DNA from 2 places in the Paenibacillus naphthalenovorans genome. Region 2 is predicted to be linked to the other one. Evidence: predicted binding sites of a transcription regulator. Region 2 holds the regulator's gene; the other holds the start of a gene.
What was found. The regulator CtsR, encoded in region 2, represses protease genes until heat stress. The targets are predictions, from matches to a motif close to ATGGTCAATAAAGGTCAAACA.

Region 1 (9,651 bases), 480 kb from region 2:
GATCAGCTCGCGGATATAGCCGATCACATCTTCCGCGTCGGCAGCGGTGGAAGACTTGCCCGTTCCAATCGCCCAGATCGGCTCATAAGCGACAACCACTTGCGCCGCTTGCTCAGCGCTAAGACCGGCGAAAGCCGCCTCTGTCTGCACTTTGCACACGGATTTGGTTTGACCCGCTTCCCTTTCCTCCAGCTTCTCGCCCACGCAGACGATCGGCGTCAAGCCGTGCTTGAACGCGGCATGCACTTTTTTGTTCACTGTTTCATCCGTCTCCGCAAAATAAGCACGGCGTTCGGAGTGACCGATGATGACGTAATCCACACCGAGATCCTTCAGCATGACGCCGCTGATTTCGCCTGTGTAAGCACCGCTGTCTTCAAAATGCAGGTTCTGGGCGCCCACCTTCAGCGAGGTTCCTTTTACCGCTTCCACCAATGCAGGCAGATTCGTAAAAGGCGCGCAAATGACGCTTTCAACCCCGTCGGCCTCAGCCTTGCCTTTGACATCATTTACAAAAGCTACAGCCTCCCGCACCGTTTTGAACATTTTCCAGTTGCCCGCAATAATCGGTTTACGCATGTTTGACTGCCTCCTTACTTATCATTCAAGGCGACCACGCCCGGAAGCGCCTTGCCTTCCATAAATTCCAAAGAAGCGCCGCCGCCCGTGGAGATGTGGTCCATCTTATCTCCGAGCTGGAACTTCTCTACCGCAGCCGCAGAGTCGCCGCCGCCAATAACCGTATAACCGGATGTCGCGGCGCAAGCCTCCGCCACGGCTTTGGTTCCGTTCTTGTAAGGCTCCAGTTCGAATACGCCCATCGGTCCGTTCCATACGATCAGCTTGGATTCGGCGATGGTCCGGGCATATAATTCGCGTGTTTTCGGTCCGATGTCGAAGGCTTCCCAATCTGCCGGGATCGCGTCAACCGGAACGACCTTGGTATTCGCATCCGCGCTGAATGCGTCTCCTACCACGACGTCCACAGGCAAAAGGAAGTTGACACCTTTCTCCTTTGCTTTACGCTCAAACTCCAGAACCAGCTCCAGACGGTCGTTATCCACAAGCGATTTGCCGATCTCATAGCCTTTGGCCTTGAAGAACGTATAGGACAAGCCTCCGCCGATGATAATGTTATCCGCGATTTCGATAAGCTTTTCAATAACGGCGATTTTGTCCTTCACCTTCGCTCCGCCCACAATCGCCGTGAAAGGACGATCCGGATGGTTGAGCGCTTTGCCGAGTACTTCCAGCTCTTTTTCCATCAGGAGGCCGGATACCGCCGGCAAATGGTGTGCAATCCCTTCCGTAGACGCATGCGCGCGGTGCGCGGCGCCAAAGGCATCGTTTACGTACAGATCGGCGAGCTCGGCAAAAGCTTTAGCCAGCTCCGGATCGTTCTTCTCTTCCCCGGGATAGAACCGCACGTTCTCCAGCAGGAGCACGTCACCGTCCTTCAGCTTTGCAACCTGCGCCTTCACCGCATCTCCGATCGCTTCATTCGCTTTGGCGACCGGCTTGCCGAGAAGCTCGGACAGACGCTCCGCCGCAGGGGTTAAACGCAGCTCTTCCACGACTTGGCCTTTCGGACGGCCCATGTGGCTGGCGAGGATTACCTTCGCTCCGCGTTCCGTCAAATACCGGATCGTCGGCAGCGTCTCACGGATCCGCGTGTCATCTGTAATTTTACCGTTTTCGAGCGGCACATTGAAATCAACCCGGACAAACACTCTTTTACCGCTTACTTCTACGTCTCGAATGCTTTTTTTACTCATCCTATTCATGCCCTCCAACCGGTTTTATCCTGCCCGCACATAAAAAATGTGGGAATGTCTCCTCATCTGTAAAGAACAGCCCGTCCCGTCATAGTCGGGAGTGCCGCAGAGCGTCAGCCTGCATCTTCGTTTCACGGATTCCTGCTGCCTTGCGGAAACGAATGTTTGGCTAACGCTGCGGGCACACCCTACAGCCCACGATGGCGAGTTTCTTTTAAAAAGATGATCAGAGCATTACCACAATTTTAACATTACAGACCTTTTTTCGCGATAAAGTTTGCCAAATCTACAACACGATTGGAGTAACCCCACTCGTTGTCATACCAGGATACGACTTTAACCATGTTGTCGCCGACCACCATCGTGGACAGAGCGTCGATCGTGGAGGAAGCAGGATCGCCGTTATAGTCGCTGGATACAAGCGGCTCTTCGGAGTAGTTCAGGATCCCTTTCAGCGGACCTTCGGCAGCCTCTCTCAACGCAGCGTTCACTTCGTCGACCGTTACGTTTTTGCTCAATTCAACCACCAGGTCCGTTACGGAAACGTTAGGTGTAGGCACGCGCATAGCCATACCGTTCAGCTTGCCTTTCAACTCCGGCAGAACCAGGGAAACGGCTTTCGCTGCACCCGTCGTGGACGGAATGATGTTCTCGGCAGCGGCACGTGCGCGGCGGAGGTCCTTATGCGGCAGGTCAAGCACTTGCTGGTCGTTTGTGTAGGAGTGAACGGTCGTCATCATCCCTTTTACGATACCGAACTTGTCATTGAGAACTTTCGCAAACGGAGCCAAACAGTTCGTTGTGCAGGATGCGTTGGAGATGATCGTATGGGCGGATGGATCATACTTGTCTTCGTTAACGCCCATAACGATGGTGATGTCTTCGTTGGTAGCCGGCGCAGAGATGATGACTTTCTTGGCGCCGCCTTTCAAGTGAAGCTCCGCTTTTTCTTTCGCGGTGAAGATCCCTGTGGATTCTACGACGATTTCCACGCCGTTAGCTCCCCAAGGCAGGTTCTCAGGATTACGCTCGGCAAACACTTTGATCGATTTGCCGTTGACGATCAATGCGCCTTCCGTAGATTCAACCGTAGCATCCAGTTTACCGTGCGTTGTATCATATTTAAGCAGGTGCGCCAATGTGTGTACGTCTGTCAGATCGTTGATCGCTACGATTTCAACCTCCGGATTGTTAAGAGCCGCACGAAATACGTTACGGCCGATACGTCCAAAACCGTTAATTCCTACTTTTACCATAGTAATTGCCTCCTAAAAATGGTTATGATGTGTCGTCTAACGGCCGCGGGCCGCTGCAACATATGTCAAGACAGGCCGGAGCCTATCAAGATGTCAGTCGTTGTACAATGTATTGCGCCGCCGCTTCATCGGTGATAAGCACATCTTCGTGCCCGTGCTTCAGCACCGAGACAATCGCTTCACCTTTGCTTTTGCCGCCGGCGATCCCGATCACCGTATCCATACGCTGAATATCTTCCATACGGAGCCCGATGGTCGGCATTTTGTGAAGGATGCGTCCTTCCCTGTCAAAATAATACCCGAACGCTTCGGCAAGCGCTCCGTCACGCTGCAGGCTCTCTGTCGTTTCACTATCCACCTTGCGGCGTCTGGCCATGACCATAGCGTCTCCTATGCCGTGCATGACCATCCGCGCCTTGCGGATAAATTGAACAATTTCGGAGATGTGATCATCCTGCATCAGCGATTGATAAGCTTCCTCGCCCAGATGATCAGGCACGTGCAGCAGCCGATAACGGGCTCCGGCCTTCTTGGCCATCGTGGAAGCAATCGTATTCGCCTGAAGCTCCACGCTTTCCCCTAATCCGCCCCGGGCAGGAACGAACCAGCATCCCTTCATTGGATTTGCAGCCGTCAAATGGTACGCGACTTCAGCCAGCGTGGACCCTCCGGTCACGGCAATGACTTCGTCCTCCCTGACCAGCTTGCGGAGTACAGAAGCGCCGGCGCGCCCCAGTTCCTTCTTCGTGTGAGGAGATACGTCCGAATCCCCCGGTACAATAACGACCTGCCTCAAGCCATAATGCGAGCGTATGCGTTCCTCCAAATCGGTAAGTCCGAACAAATCCTTCACCAGCGGTTCGATTTTCTCAAGCAGTTCTCTTCCGGCTGCACTGATGCGCATCCCGGAGGCCTCCACATCGATCAGCCCCTGCTCTTTGAGGAAATCCACTTCCCCGCGAAGCACCCGCTCCGTCATGTTCAATGACAGTGCCAGCGTCCTGCGGCCCACCATTCCGGAAACCAGGATATAGTGAAGTATGGTATACCGCTTCTTCAAGGTATCCACCAAATCAGGGAGAAGCTGCTGTTGAATAGAAAGGATCTCTCTCATGGATTCACTCCGCTCATATATGGACGTTTTTTGTCCCGGTACTGCATTTTTAGTCCCACATCTTCCAAAAAAAGAACTAAGCACTCTCACTTAGCTGAACTTATTATACTTCAATATGTTCCTTGCTTCAAGAGGCTCCCATTCGAATTTTTTCCCATTGGCCTGCAGCCTATTCATTCAAAACTTTTTGATTTATGGAGTTGCATTTATCAGCACGATAGATTATAATAACTTTTGCTGTCACCTTGAGACAACATCCTAATTGTATATGCGCCCGTGGTCCAATGGATATGACGTAGGCCTCCGGAGCCTGAGATCAAGGTTCGATTCCTTGCGGGCGCGTTGCTGTTTTTTGGTTTACAGAATAACGGCTGCCATAATGCTTTGGCATCTTTCGAAATACTCCATCAGGAGTTTTTTTATTTTCTTTGTTTGACCTTTCTTGACCTTTGTTTGATTTTCCGTTATGATGGTTATAGTTTAAATATAAGGAGGCTGCAGCTCATGAGTTTTATTCCTATGGTTGTCGAACCTGACGCAAGAGGGGAACGCGCCTACGATATTTACTCCCGTCTGCTTAAGGACCGCATTATTTTTCTCGGTAGTCCGATTAACGATGTTGTAGCCAATTCGATTATCGCCCAGCTGTTGTTCTTGACAGCAAGCGATCCGGACAAAGATATCCATCTGTATATTAACAGCCCGGGAGGCTCCATCACATCGGGAATGGCGATTTACGACACGATGCAGTTCATCAAGCCGGACGTATCTACGATTTGCGTAGGTTTGGCTGCATCGATGGGAGCATTCCTGCTCGCGGCAGGCGCCAAAGGCAAACGGTTCGCCCTGCCAAACAGCGAAGTCATGATTCACCAGCCGCTTGGCGGCGCCGAAGGGCAAGCCAGCGATATCGAGATCCGTGCAAGACGTATTCTGAAAATGCGCGACAAGCTGAATACCATTTTGGCAGAGCGTACCGGTCAATCCGTCGAGCGTATCGAAAAAGATACGGACCGCGATAACTTCATGTCGGCGGCGGAAGCGGTATCGTATGGCTTGATCGATAAAGTGATCGAGCGCGTGTAACACCGTCGCAATGAAAAAAGTCCTGAACGGCGAATAAGCCGAATCAGGGCTTTTTTATTGGCTTTCAGTCCTTTAAACCAGCTTTTGATTCTCAGCAAAAAAAGACCTTTCCCCACCGCTTTCTGAAAGCGGGAGAAAAAGGTCTTGTTGCGAACGATTATTGCGCCCGATCATCGAGCGGGTAGAAGATCAGGTCGAATGGAAGCGCAGACCCGGCCGGAGGGCTGAATTCAATATCCAACGACTCTTCCTTGCCCGTAGTTTTCGCCAAAATCTGCATACCGTCGAATGCGGTCATCACACCGGAGTAAGGAACCATACGGATTTCACCGTTGATTTTGATCGGCCCCTTAAACACCCCTCCTCTAGGAAGAATCATGACCGCCATCTTCCGCGGTTTATCCGCGTGAATTTTGTACACTACCCCATAGTTGCCGTCGTTGCGCACTTCTTGTCCACGCTGCGGATCATATCCGGGCTGGAACGGATCCGTCTTCCCATCCCCGATAACCAATCGTGACGGCGTAGTAAATGAGCTGGCATCAATGTTCCAGATCAGTTCGGAAACCGGGAATGTGCCGCGGACATGACCGTTATACGCAAGCTTCGGAAGCTGCAGTGCATTTTGTGTAATTTCCGGAGCGGTCACGAATGTAAACTGCACCTTTCCGCTTGTTTCCACATCGTAGAACAAATTCACCCCTTGATCGGGATAAAAATCCGGAAATTGCTTATATACAAATGTTTTTTGAGGCGGAATCGTCATCGTCTCGTTAATCGGATCGCCGATCAGGAAATCGACGGTTGCCTCGCTGCCGATCAAATTCGCATAAACGGAAGGCCATACCTCGCCTTTATTCGTCGTTTTGACCGTTACCGGTTTATCAGTCAGGTTGGTTGCCAGAATCGCCAGCGTCATTTTTTCTTTCGTTCCGTTAATATGATCCGCGTACAGACGTCCTTTGCCTTCAACATCATCCTGATACAAAATTCCTTGTTCGGTGAAGGTCTCCGGGCTGTCGCTGACAAGCAGCTTGCGGGAGCGGTCCTCCGTCACCTGCTTCGGCAGTTGGGGAAGTTCCCAGAAATTATTCCACAGTGTGCCCCAATCGGTCTTAATGTAACTGCCCACCGGCTTCGTATAGATCGGATATTCCACTTTGTTCAGATAGGTTTCATTCGTAATCACAAGGTTGCGGGTATAGGGCTCGCTCTTGTTGCCGTTACGATCCCATACCGTCAGCGTAATCGGATAAGTGCCGGGAGCGAAATAGGCCTCTTCCCTGCCCTGCCACTCGTACTTTGGAAGACCTTCCGCATCCGGGTCGTAACTCAGGTCCACAAATTTGACCGGTTCACCGATCTTGTAGGTCGGCTTGGCAAACGTAAACTTGGCAACGGGGTTTGAATTGCTTGTATCCGGATTGTAAATTCCCCGCGGAGGCTTCGTGTAAAGTACATCGACCCGTTTCAGCTCATCATTGTATGTATATCTCGCCCCCATGTAGTCGGCTAGCCAAGTCAGCTTGATCATCAGCTTACCGTTCACAATCGCAGCCACATCGTCAAAATGCTGCCAGTATCCGTTAATCCACACGGATTTGTTATCAATGTCGAGCATGATATTGTAACCCGGCGTATCCATTTCAATTTGCCGTTTGGATGCAATCCATTCCACTCTCATCCCGAAAGCATCGCCCAAAAACTTGGCGGGAACGAATGTCTTGTCCTTGATGATGGTCGCCGGAGCCTCCAGCGTAACCTGCTCCCCGTTCAGGAAAGCTTCCTTCTTGTTCAGGTAGAGTAATACATAAGTCGTCCCGGAAGATATCGGCGCTTCTTGTTCCGCAGCAGAAGCCATAGGGACCGCTACAAACGACAGCAGCATCGACATGATTAGCAACAAGGCCAATTCTTTCCTTATTCGTTTCATCCTTCTACTCCTCTTTGTGCAGCTCTTTTGGTGCCGTAAGAAAACCACTAACGAACTAGGTCGTCCCTTAATGAGCGACCGTGATTCAAGGGCAGGGTTTCTTGCAATAAAGAAAGTGTTTAACTACGCTGCAAATTTATACTTTCTTTATTATTCTTAAGAATTACTTCTCATCGAAGTCTTTTCTTAAAGCCGGAACGGCAGGGTGGCACAGCTCCCCGCTTCACAGGCGAGATGCTGTTTCCGAAACCGCCGGAAAGCCGAGCCCTCATAAGGCTTGTTTATGCGGATGTTTCCAGAAACAACAAAAAACCTTTTCCGGTTATAGCACGTCTATATAGACGCACGGCCCGAAAAAAGGTTGCGCTTTTTTCTGATGAATTTCTGCTTGTCCCTCCAGGTAAAATAAGGAAGCCCGCAAAAGAAAAAGCTTCCTTATCGGAAGCTTGCAGATCTTATTGGTTCTCCAATTCCTCTTTGCTCACTAATGCGACTAAAGCGTTTACAGCCTGTTCTGCGTCCGAACCTTCCGCACTTATGTGGACTTCGGTCCCCGTACTAATGGCAAGGCTCATAATGCCCATAATGCTCTTGGCATTGACTTTCTTCTCGTCTTTCTCCACAAAAATTTCCGAGGAAAACTTATTCGCTTCCTGCACGAAAAGTGCTGCCGGTCTGGCATGAAGGCCTGTTTTTAATTTGACGACTACTGGGCGTCTCGACATGCAACCAATACCCCCTACAATCTTAATTCCCAAAGGATGAAGGGCTGAACGCCCTAAGAGTAATTAAATTTCACCGTCCTATAAAGAAGGATGGTATCCCAAAACGATTCAGAGCGGAAACCTTGCCAAATCGGTAACCGTTCTGCATTCGTTAAAAAGCGATTTTTCAGTTATTATACCATTTTTCATTAGTTTACACTAGAATTATTGATAATTTACACAAAAAATCTACATTTAGACGAATTTCTCACGATTTCCTGAGCTTTTCCGCCAGTTCATCGATTTTTCTCAAACGGTGATTGACTCCGGATTTGCTGACTTGACCCTTCAGCAGATCCCCGACTTCCTTCAAATTCATATCCGGATGCTTCAAACGGATTTCCGCAACTTCCCGGAGCTTCTCCGGCAGATTATTAAGACCGACTTCTTTTTGCAGAAGGCGAATATTATCGATTTGGCGCACCGCCGCACCGATCGTTTTGTTCAAATTCGCCGTTTCGCAATTGACCAAACGGTTTACCGAGTTGCGCATGTCCTTCATGATCCGGACGTCTTCAAAACGGAGCAAAGCCTGGTGCGCACCGATTAAACTGAGAAACTCGATGATTTTCTCGCCTTCCTTGATGTAGAGGACAAATCCTTTTTTGCGTTCGATACAGCGGGCATTCAGGTCAAAATCATTGGCCAATTGGCACAAAGCCTGACAGTGCTCTTCGTACATCGAATAAATTTCCAAATGATAAGAAGAGCCCTCCGGGTTGTTGACCGAGCCTCCCGCCAGGAAAGCCCCTCGCAGATATGCCCTTTTGCAGCAGCTTTTCTTAATAATATCCGGCTCTATGCCCGGGGTGAACAGAAATCCCTCGGAAACAATCCGCAGCTCCTTTAAAATCTCCTGCACCTGATTGGGAACACGCACAATATATACGTTGTTCTTCTTCAGCCGCATTTTTTTGCGGACCAGAAGCTCCGTATGCACCTGAAACGTCTTTTTGAGAAGCGTATAAATCCGCCTTGCGATGGCGGCATTCTCCGTCGAGACATCCAATACAATCTTCTGACTGGAAACCTGGACGGCCCCATTCATACGAAGGAGGGCAGATAGCTCCGCTTTCTCGCAGCATTGCTCCGACTCCATCAAGGTAAGTTCTTTTTTCGTTTGGGCGGCGAAGGACATGGTAATCACCTCTTCTTGAACATCCAGCTCTCCACCAGTTGATAAATGTGCTGACTTAGCTTTTCCGCATCGTGACGTAAATAAGTTCGGAACAAGACGAGGCGGTCGGCAATGACCTTGTAGCCTTGCTTCGTCACTTCATCCAAATCCAGTTGAACGACCTTTGCGCCTTTTTCGGCATACCGGTTTTGAACCTTCTCGGGAATCTCTTCATTATTCACAATGACATAATCGAACAAATCCTGCCCGACATGATCTCGAATCGCTTTCAAATGGTCGCTCACTTTATAATCGTCGGTCTCTCCAGGCTGGGTCATTACGTTGCAAATAAACATTTTCAACGCTTGGGACGACACAATCGTCTCCGCGATCTCGGGTACCAGCAAGTTCGGCAAAATGCTGGTGTAAAGACTCCCCGGACCAACCAGTATAGCATCCGCCTGCCGCAAAGCCTCCAACGCTTCCGGCAGAGCACAAGCATCAGCCGGTTCGATCGATACGCGGCGGATGACACCGCCTGCCTGGGGAATCTTGGATTCCCCCTTCACAACGGTGCCGTCCTCCATCTCTGCGATAAGTACAATC
Region 2 (9,651 bases):
TTGAGCTTCATTTGAAGCGGCTGATTGTAGGCGGCATGGAGAAGGTGTATGAAATCGGACGCGTATATCGTAACGAAGGGATTTCTACAAGGCACAACCCGGAATTTACGATGATCGAGCTGTATGAGGCTTATGCGGATTATAAAGACATCATGAAGCTGACCGAGGAAATGATTGCGCATATCGCTCAGGAAGTATTGGGCACAACCAAGATCACGTACCAAGGCCAGGAAATTGATTTATCTCCTCCTTGGAGACGAGTCTCTATGGTAGAGGCGATTAAAGAAGTCGTAGGCGTTGATTTCAGCGCCGATATAAGTGATGAGGAAGCCCATAGGCTCGCAAAGGAGCATAAGGTGCCGGTAGAGCCAATGATGACCTACGGCCATATCGTAAATCAGTTCTTCGAGACATTCGTAGAACAGACCTTAATCCAGCCTACATTTGTTACGGGCCATCCTGTGGCGATTTCTCCGCTGGCGAAAAAGAATGATCAGGATCCGCGGTTTACTGACCGTTTCGAGCTGTTTATTGTTGCCCGTGAGCACGCCAACGCATTCACCGAGCTCAACGATCCGATCGATCAGCGCGAGCGCTTTGAAGCCCAGCTGGCGGAACGGGAGCAAGGTAATGACGAAGCGCACGAGATGGACGAGGATTTTATTCGTGCGCTGGAATACGGTATGCCGCCTACAGGCGGGTTAGGCATCGGCATCGACCGATTGGTCATGCTGCTGACCGATGCGCCATCCATCCGCGACGTACTGCTGTTCCCGCTGATGCGGGAGCGTCAAGGCGAATAAAAGGAACTCAGAGGTTACCTCCGCAGTGTACTGCGGAGGTATTTTTATGCGGGCAAATCTACCAGTTGCATCGGTTTGAACAATTTGTTATATTATCTCTTGCCGCTTCTATGGCGCGTGTTGTTGAAGATGATAGAGACAACCGCGAAATGGATGCAGCGAAAAAATAATGCTTGCATTCAGCTAGGCGGATATGATATATTAATCAAGTCGCTTTCGACGAGGTTGAAAAAACAGAGTCGAAAAACGGCGCATAAAATTGCCCTTTGAAAACTGAACAACGAGTGAGTGTAAAGATAGAGAATCGAAAGATTCTCGCCAGTAGTAGATGTATGAGCTAATCAGCTTTTCTTTCATGGAGAGTTTGATCCTGGCTCAGGACGAACGCTGGCGGCGTGCCTAATACATGCAAGTCGAGCGCTGGGGGTTCTCCCTTAGGGGAGACCTCCTGGAGCGGCGGACGGGTGAGTAACACGTAGGCAACCTGCCTGTAAGACCGGGATAACTACCGGAAACGGTAGCTAAGACCGGATAGGTGATTTCTCCGCATGGAGGGATCAAGAAACACGGTGCAAGCTGTGGCTTACAGATGGGCCTGCGGCGCATTAGCTAGTTGGTGGGGTAACGGCTCACCAAGGCGACGATGCGTAGCCGACCTGAGAGGGTGATCGGCCACACTGGGACTGAGACACGGCCCAGACTCCTACGGGAGGCAGCAGTAGGGAATCTTCCGCAATGGACGCAAGTCTGACGGAGCAACGCCGCGTGAGTGAAGAAGGTTTTCGGATCGTAAAGCTCTGTTGCCAAGGAAGAACGCCTTGGGGAGTCACTGCCCTGAGGGTGACGGTACTTGAGAAGAAAGCCCCGGCTAACTACGTGCCAGCAGCCGCGGTAATACGTAGGGGGCAAGCGTTGTCCGGAATTATTGGGCGTAAAGCGCGCGCAGGCGGCCGCTTAAGTTTGGTGTATAAGCCCGGGGCTCAACCCCGGATCGCACCGAAAACTGGGTGGCTTGAGTGCAGGAGAGGAAAGCGGAATTCCACGTGTAGCGGTGAAATGCGTAGAGATGTGGAGGAACACCAGTGGCGAAGGCGGCTTTCTGGACTGTAACTGACGCTGAGGCGCGAAAGCGTGGGGAGCAAACAGGATTAGATACCCTGGTAGTCCACGCCGTAAACGATGAGTGCTAGGTGTTAGGGGTTTCGATACCCTTGGTGCCGAAGTCAACACAATAAGCACTCCGCCTGGGGAGTACGCTCGCAAGAGTGAAACTCAAAGGAATTGACGGGGACCCGCACAAGCAGTGGAGTATGTGGTTTAATTCGAAGCAACGCGAAGAACCTTACCAGGTCTTGACATCCCTTTGACCGGTACAGAGATGTACCTTTCCTTCGGGACAGAGGAGACAGGTGGTGCATGGTTGTCGTCAGCTCGTGTCGTGAGATGTTGGGTTAAGTCCCGCAACGAGCGCAACCCTTGAGCTTAGTTGCCAGCATTAAGTTGGGCACTCTAAGTTGACTGCCGGTGACAAACCGGAGGAAGGTGGGGATGACGTCAAATCATCATGCCCCTTATGACCTGGGCTACACACGTACTACAATGGCCGGTACAACGGGAAGCGAAGGAGCGATCCGGAGCAAATCCTTATAAGCCGGTCTCAGTTCGGATTGCAGGCTGCAACTCGCCTGCATGAAGTCGGAATTGCTAGTAATCGCGGATCAGCATGCCGCGGTGAATACGTTCCCGGGTCTTGTACACACCGCCCGTCACACCACGAGAGTTTACAACACCCGAAGTCGGTGGGGTAACCGCAAGGAGCCAGCCGCCGAAGGTGGGGTAGATGATTGGGGTGAAGTCGTAACAAGGTAGCCGTATCGGAAGGTGCGGCTGGATCACCTCCTTTCTATGGAGTCCATGCTGACGGTAGGTCAGCGGACAAATCTGCAACGTAAGTTGCAACGGCACTCACTCGTGTTCAGTTTTGAAAGGTGCAATGCCTTTCGAAGCTTAGCGTGTTCTTGGCAAAAGTTGATGGTTGCATCGGCAAGCCGGAGCATGGTAAGATACCTTTCCTGCCGGTAAAACGGCAGCGGAAATACGTTTGTTCCTTGAAAACTGGATATCGAAACGAAGCAAAATGCTGAATCATCCCGCTGCGATTTTCGTAAGAAAATCGTCAGCAGCCGATACGTAAGTGTCGGTACCGAATAACCAAATTGGTTAAGCTAATAAGAGCACACGGAGGATGCCTAGGCGCCAGGAGCCGATGAAGGACGTGGCGAACGACGAAATGCCTCGGGGAGCCGTAAGCAGGCTTTGATCCGGGGATGTCCGAATGGGGAAACCTGCGTATCGTAATAGATACGTACCATGCAGTGAATACATAGCTGCATTGGAGGCAGACGAGGGGAACTGAAACATCTAAGTACCCTCAGGAAAAGAAAACAAAAGTGATTCCGTCAGTAGCGGCGAGCGAAAGCGGATTAGCCCAAACCAGGGGGCTTGCCCCCTGGGGTTGTGGGACGTCAACGTGGGTTGAGCAGAGTAGGTGAAGCGGTCTGGAAAGGCCGGCCGGAGAAGGTAACAGCCCTGTAGCCGAAATTCTGCGAAAGCCCTAGACGGATCCCGAGTACCGCGAGACACGTGAAACCTCGTGGGAATCCGGCAGGACCATCTGCCAAGGCTAAATACTCCCTGGCGACCGATAGTGAAGCAGTACCGTGAGGGAAAGGTGAAAAGAACCGCGGGAGCGGAGTGAAAGAGAACCTGAAACCGTGTGCTTACAAGAAGTCAGAGCTCGTTAATGAGTGATGGCGTGCCTTTTGTAGAATGAACCGGCGAGTTACGTTTGCAAGCGAGGTTAAGGTGAGAAGCCGAAGCCGCAGCGAAAGCGAGTCTGAATAGGGCGAATGAGTTTGCAGGCGTAGACCCGAAACCGTGTGATCTACCCCTGTCCAGGGTGAAGGTGCGGTAACACGCACTGGAGGCCCGAACCCACGAATGTTGAAAAATTCGGGGATGAGGTGGGGGTAGCGGAGAAATTCCAATCGAACTCGGAGATAGCTGGTTCTCCCCGAAATAGCTTTAGGGCTAGCCTCGGGAGATGCGTCGTGGAGGTAAAGCACTGATTGGGTGCGGGGCCCGCCAAGGGTTACCAAGTCCAGTCAAACTCTGAATGCCACAGACGTTAACCCGGGAGTCAGACAGTGAGTGCTAAGATCCATTGTCAAGAGGGAAACAGCCCAGATCATCAGCTAAGGTCCCCAAGTGTGTGTTAAGTGGGAAAGGATGTGGAGTTGCGCAGACAACCAGGATGTTGGCTTAGAAGCAGCCACCATTCAAAGAGTGCGTAATAGCTCACTGGTCGAGTGACTCTGCGCCGAAAATGTAACGGGGCTAAACACACCACCGAAGCTATGGGTCCAGTAATGGGCAGTAGGGGAGCGTTGTAATCGGGTTGAAGTCAGACCGTGAGGACTGGTGGACTGGTTACAAGTGAGAATGCCGGTATGAGTAACGAAAAGATCAGTGAGAATCTGATCCGCCGAAAGCCTAAGGGTTCCTGAGGAAGGTTCGTCCGCTCAGGGTAAGTCGGGACCTAAGGCGAGGCCGAAAGGCGTAGTCGAAGGACAACAGGTTGAAATTCCTGTACCACCGTGAACCGTTATGAGCGATGGGGTGACGCAGAAGGATAGTGACGCGAGCTGATGGATGCTCGTCCAAGCAGTGAGGCTGGTGTGCAGGCAAATCCGCACATCGAAAGGCTGGGCTGTGATGGGGAGGGAAAATTGGAGTACCGAAGGTCATGAGTTCAGGCTGCCAAGAAAAGCCTCTAGCCAGGGAGAAGGTGCCCGTACCGCAAACCGACACAGGTAGGCGAGCAGAGGATGCTAAGGCGCGCGGAAGAACTCTCGTTAAGGAACTCGGCAAAATGACCCCGTAACTTCGGGAGAAGGGGTGCCCCGGTAGGGTGAATAGCCCGAGGGGGCCGCAGTGAAAAGGCCCAAGCGACTGTTTAGCAAAAACACAGGTCTGTGCGAAGCCGCAAGGCGAAGTATACGGGCTGACGCCTGCCCGGTGCTGGAAGGTTAAGGGGAGCGGTTAGGGTAAGACCGAAGCTGTGAACCGAAGCCCCAGTAAACGGCGGCCGTAACTATAACGGTCCTAAGGTAGCGAAATTCCTTGTCAGGTAAATTCTGACCCGCACGAATGGCGTAACGACTTGGGCGCTGTCTCGACGAGAGATCCGGTGAAATTTTAATACCTGTGAAGATGCAGGTTACCCGCGACAAGACGGAAAGACCCCATGGAGCTTTACTGCAGCTTGATATTGGACTTTGGTACGATCTGTACAGGATAGGTGGGAGCCAGAGAAGCATGAGCGCCAGCTTGTGTGGAGGCGACGTTGGGATACCACCCTGATCGTATCGGAGTTCTAACCTGGTGCCCTAAGCGGGTATGGGGACAGTGTCAGGTGGGCAGTTTGACTGGGGCGGTCGCCTCCTAAAGCGTAACGGAGGCGCCCCAAGGTTCCCTCAGAATGGTTGGAAATCATTCGCAGAGTGCAAAGGCAAAAGGGAGCTTGACTGCGAGACAAACAGGTCGAGCAGGGACGAAAGTCGGGCTTAGTGATCCGGTGGTACCGAATGGAAGGGCCATCGCTCAACGGATAAAAGCTACCCTGGGGATAACAGGCTTATCTCCCCCAAGAGTCCACATCGACGGGGAGGTTTGGCACCTCGATGTCGGCTCATCGCATCCTGGGGCTGAAGTAGGTCCCAAGGGTTGGGCTGTTCGCCCATTAAAGCGGTACGCGAGCTGGGTTCAGAACGTCGTGAGACAGTTCGGTCCCTATCTGTCGCGGGCGTAGGAAATTTGAGAGGAGCTGTCCTTAGTACGAGAGGACCGGGATGGACGTACCGCTGGTGTACCAGTTGTCTCGCCAGAGGCACGGCTGGATAGCCAAGTACGGAAGGGATAAGCGCTGAAAGCATCTAAGCGTGAAGCCCCCCTCAAGATGAGATTTCCCAGTAAGTAAGACCCCTTGTAGACGACGAGGTAGATAGGTTCGGGGTGGAAGCACGGCAACGTGTGGAGCTGACGAATACTAATCGGTCGAGGGCTTATCCAAAAAGCACATGAAGATGATCAGCGGCTTGGTTTCGATCCAGTTTTCAGGGCGCAAGCCGCCTTGAAAGTGAAAATGCGATGTTTCCTGGCAGAAACATCAATACGTTTGGTGATGATGGCGGAAGGGAACCACGCGTACCCATACCGAACACGACCGTTAAGCCTTCCAGCGTCGATGGTACTTGGACCGCAGGGTCCTGGGAGAGTAGAACGTCGCCAAGCAATGAAAGAGCCTCTTTGGATTTATAATCCGAAGAGGCTCTTTCCTGTTGTGTGATGCATAAAATAAGCACATCTTTTCAATTTGAAATGCTTTTGCGGTATATGAAATAAACGATGGGGTGTTTTTTAAAAATAAGCGCACGGTATTATTTAAAGACATAATCTTAGGGAAAGAATACATAATAAGCATAGGAACCGAAACCGTTGTTGCTTAAACGAAGTTAAACAAATGTGATATCGGAGCATCTCGCTGTAGGCTCAGTCTGGAGCACTGCGGGGTGTTGCATTATTGTAAAAATCTGATATAATGTTTTTAAAGTCAAAGAAAGTCAAAGTCAATAATTGAGATTTTCAATGGCTTTCACACAACATTTTACGAACTGGCTTTACTTCTGCCTTTGGAGGTCGAACGGATGCGAAATGTTTCAGAAGTTATCGAACAGTATCTGAAGCAAATTTTGCAGCAGAGCCCGGGCGGCGTGATTGAGATCCAGCGTAATGATCTTGCCGATCAGTTCAACTGTGTTCCATCACAAATCAACTATGTCATCAGTACCCGTTTTACTTTGGAAAAAGGGTACATTGTGGAAAGTAAACGAGGCGGCGGCGGGTACATTCGAATTCAGAAGATTAAACTGCATTCTCATGGCCCCGTGCTTGACCATATTTTTCGAACGATCGGCTCGCATATGGATCAATCCGCTTCGGAAGGTCTGTTGTACCAGCTAGAGGAGGGCGGCTTCATTTCCGAAAGGGAAGCGGCCATCATGAAGGCAGCTATGGCAAGAGAGGTGCTCACCTTGAAACTGCCTCTTCGCGACGAGATTCGGGCGAAGCTTCTTAAAGCCATGCTGATCTCCTTACTTAGCAAATGAGGAGGGAACCGAATGTTATGTCAAGAATGTGGTAAAAAACAAGCAACGCTGCATTTTACTAAAATTTTGAATGGCGAGAAGACGGAATTTCACATTTGTGAAACGTGTGCCAGGGAAAAGGGAGAGCTGATACCGGGAACCCCGAATGGCTTTTCCATTCACAATCTGTTGAGCGGATTACTTGACTTTGAACCCTCAACAACGCCCGGCACGCTGGCGAATAAAGTTCAACCGAGCCGCTGCGAGCATTGCGGGCTTACTTATAGTCAATTTAGTAAAGTAGGACGATTCGGCTGCAGCGAATGCTACAAATATTTCGGTGAGAAGCTCGATCCCCTTTTCAAAAGAGTCCACGGAAATATCATTCACACCGGCAAGGTTCCAAAACGATCTGGCGGGTTGATTAAATATAGGCGCGAAATCGATCGGCTCAAAAAGGAGCTGCTGTTATCCGTTGAAAATGAAGAATTTGAGCAAGCGGCCAAGCTTCGGGATCAGATTCGGGAATTAGAAAAGAAAGTAGCCGAAGGCTGAGATAATGACAGGTTGTTGGGGGGAATGCTTATGACAGAGGCGAGCCGGTTTACAAAGCATGCTCTGAGCGATTGGATGAAGGCGGATGGCCCAGATTCGGATATCGTGATGAGCAGCAGAATTCGCATTGCCCGGAATTTACGGGCCTACCCATTTCCTATGTTGGCGACGAACCAACAGTCAAAAGAGGTTTTGGATCAAGTAGCTCAGGCGCTTCATAATGATGAATTGAATACGATCAGCAAGTTTACGCTGCTTCCGCTCTCGGAATTGAATGATTTGGAAAAACGGGTGCTGGTTGAAAAGCATCTGATCAGTCCGGCCCTGGCTAACGAGTCACGGAACGGTGCGGTTATTTTGAGCGATAATGAATCGATCAGCATCATGGTGAATGAAGAAGACCATCTGCGAATACAATGCCTGTGCCCCGGTTTTCAAATTAAAGAAGCGTGGGAGATGGCTAATGAAATCGACGATGCTTTCGAGGTGCAGCTGAACTACGCATTTGATGAGAAAAGAGGGTACATGACGAGCTGCCCGACAAATGTCGGAACCGGTATTCGCGCGTCGGTTATGATTCACCTTCCGGCGTTGGTGCTGACTCAGCAGATCAATCGAATTTTGTCGGCTATCACACAGGTAGGCTTGGCGGTTCGGGGTCTGTATGGTGAAGGCAGCGAGGCTCTGGGCAATCTGTTCCAAATATCCAACCAGATTACGCTCGGGCAATCGGAAGAGGAAATTATCGACAATCTTTACAGCGTAGTCAGACAGATCATCGAGCATGAACGGGCGGCCAGACAGAAGTTGGTACATGAAACCAAAGCCAAAATTATCGATCGAGTCAGCCGTTCCTATGGAATTCTTTCCTATGCGGCGATTATGGACTCCAAAGAAGCGACGCAGCGGTTGTCAGATGTTCGGCTCGGCATTGATTTACAATTTATCAAGAATGTGTCACCAAACGTACTGAATGAGCTTCTCGTGATGACCCAACCGGGTTTTTTACAGCAATTAGCAGGAGAAAAGCTAACCCCTGAAGAAAGAGACATTAGAAGGGCCCAGCTGATCCGGGACAAATTATCACAATCGGATTGAAGCCCGGCCGAGTTCATGTTAATGTGGAAACCATATTCCCTTACTAATTTTTGGAGGTGTTACACATGATGTTTGGCAGATTTACAGAACGTGCGCAGAAAGTACTGTCTTTGGCTCAGGAAGAAGCCGTTCGTTTGGGTCATAACAATATTGGAACGGAGCATATTTTGCTCGGTTTGATTCGCGAAGGCGAAGGAATTGCGGCCAAGGCGCTGATCGCGTTGGGGCTTGGTTTGGAGAAAATTCAGGACGAAGTCGAATCGCTGATCGGCAGAGGACAAGAGCAGCCGACGAATATCGCTTATACCCCTCGAGCCAAAAAGGTTATTGAGCTGTCCATGGATGAGGCGCGAAAACTCGGGCATACGTATGTCGGAACGGAGCATATTCTGCTCGGATTGATTCGCGAAGGCGAAGGTGTTGCAGCGCGAGTGCTGGGCAATTTGGGCGTAAGCTTGAATAAAGCCCGCCAACAAGTGCTCCAACTTCTTGGCAGCAGCGAGGTGGTCTCGCCGAACCATGGTAGCCCTGCTAATGTAAATACACCGACTTTGGACGGTTTGGCGCGTGATTTGACCGCCTATGCCAAAGAAGGCAACCTCGATCCGGTTATCGGCCGGAGCAAGGAAATCGAGCGCGTCATTCAGGTGCTCAGCCGCAGAACGAAGAACAATCCGGTCCTGATCGGGGAACCGGGGGTTGGTAAAACCGCTATTGCGGAAGGCCTGGCCCAGAAAATTGTAGCCAATGAGATTCCCGAGACTTTGCGTGACAAACGCGTGATGACTTTGGATATGGGATCTGTCGTAGCCGGTACCAAATACCGCGGCGAATTCGAAGACCGTCTGAAAAAAATCATGGATGAAATTCGTCAAGCCGGCAACATCATTCTTTTCATTGATGAGCTGCATACGCTTATCGGTGCAGGCGGAGCGGAAGGCGCAATCGATGCCTCCAATATCCTGAAGCCGGCGCTGGCCCGCGGCGAA

Region 1: clpP (ATP-dependent Clp endopeptidase proteolytic subunit ClpP) is a predicted target of CtsR. The motif match lies at 4,575-4,595, and genes of this name have one in related genera.

What each region holds. Positions count from the first base shown of each region.
Region 1 covers NZ_CP013652.1:4,051,325-4,060,975, forward strand. The annotation lists gene tpiA (triose-phosphate isomerase) at 1-579, opposite strand, end outside; gene IJ22_RS19860 (phosphoglycerate kinase) at 594-1,775, opposite strand; gene gap (type I glyceraldehyde-3-phosphate dehydrogenase) at 2,027-3,031, opposite strand; gene IJ22_RS19870 (sugar-binding transcriptional regulator) at 3,117-4,145, opposite strand; tRNA gene IJ22_RS19875 (tRNA-Arg) at 4,416-4,487, shown strand; gene clpP (ATP-dependent Clp endopeptidase proteolytic subunit ClpP) at 4,650-5,231, shown strand; gene IJ22_RS19885 (stalk domain-containing protein) at 5,389-7,164, opposite strand; gene IJ22_RS19890 (HPr family phosphocarrier protein) at 7,620-7,889, opposite strand; gene whiA (DNA-binding protein WhiA) at 8,137-9,066, opposite strand; gene IJ22_RS19900 (gluconeogenesis factor YvcK family protein) at 9,072-9,651, opposite strand, start outside.
Region 2 covers NZ_CP013652.1:4,536,260-4,545,910, forward strand. The annotation lists gene lysS (lysine--tRNA ligase) at 1-803, shown strand, start outside; rRNA gene IJ22_RS22270 (16S ribosomal RNA) at 1,156-2,706, shown strand; rRNA gene IJ22_RS22275 (23S ribosomal RNA) at 3,022-5,934, shown strand; rRNA gene rrf (5S ribosomal RNA) at 6,039-6,155, shown strand; gene IJ22_RS22285 (CtsR family transcriptional regulator) at 6,569-7,030, shown strand; gene IJ22_RS22290 (protein-arginine kinase activator protein McsA) at 7,043-7,564, shown strand; gene IJ22_RS22295 (protein-arginine kinase McsB) at 7,595-8,662, shown strand; gene clpC (ATP-dependent protease ATP-binding subunit ClpC) at 8,728-9,651, shown strand, end outside.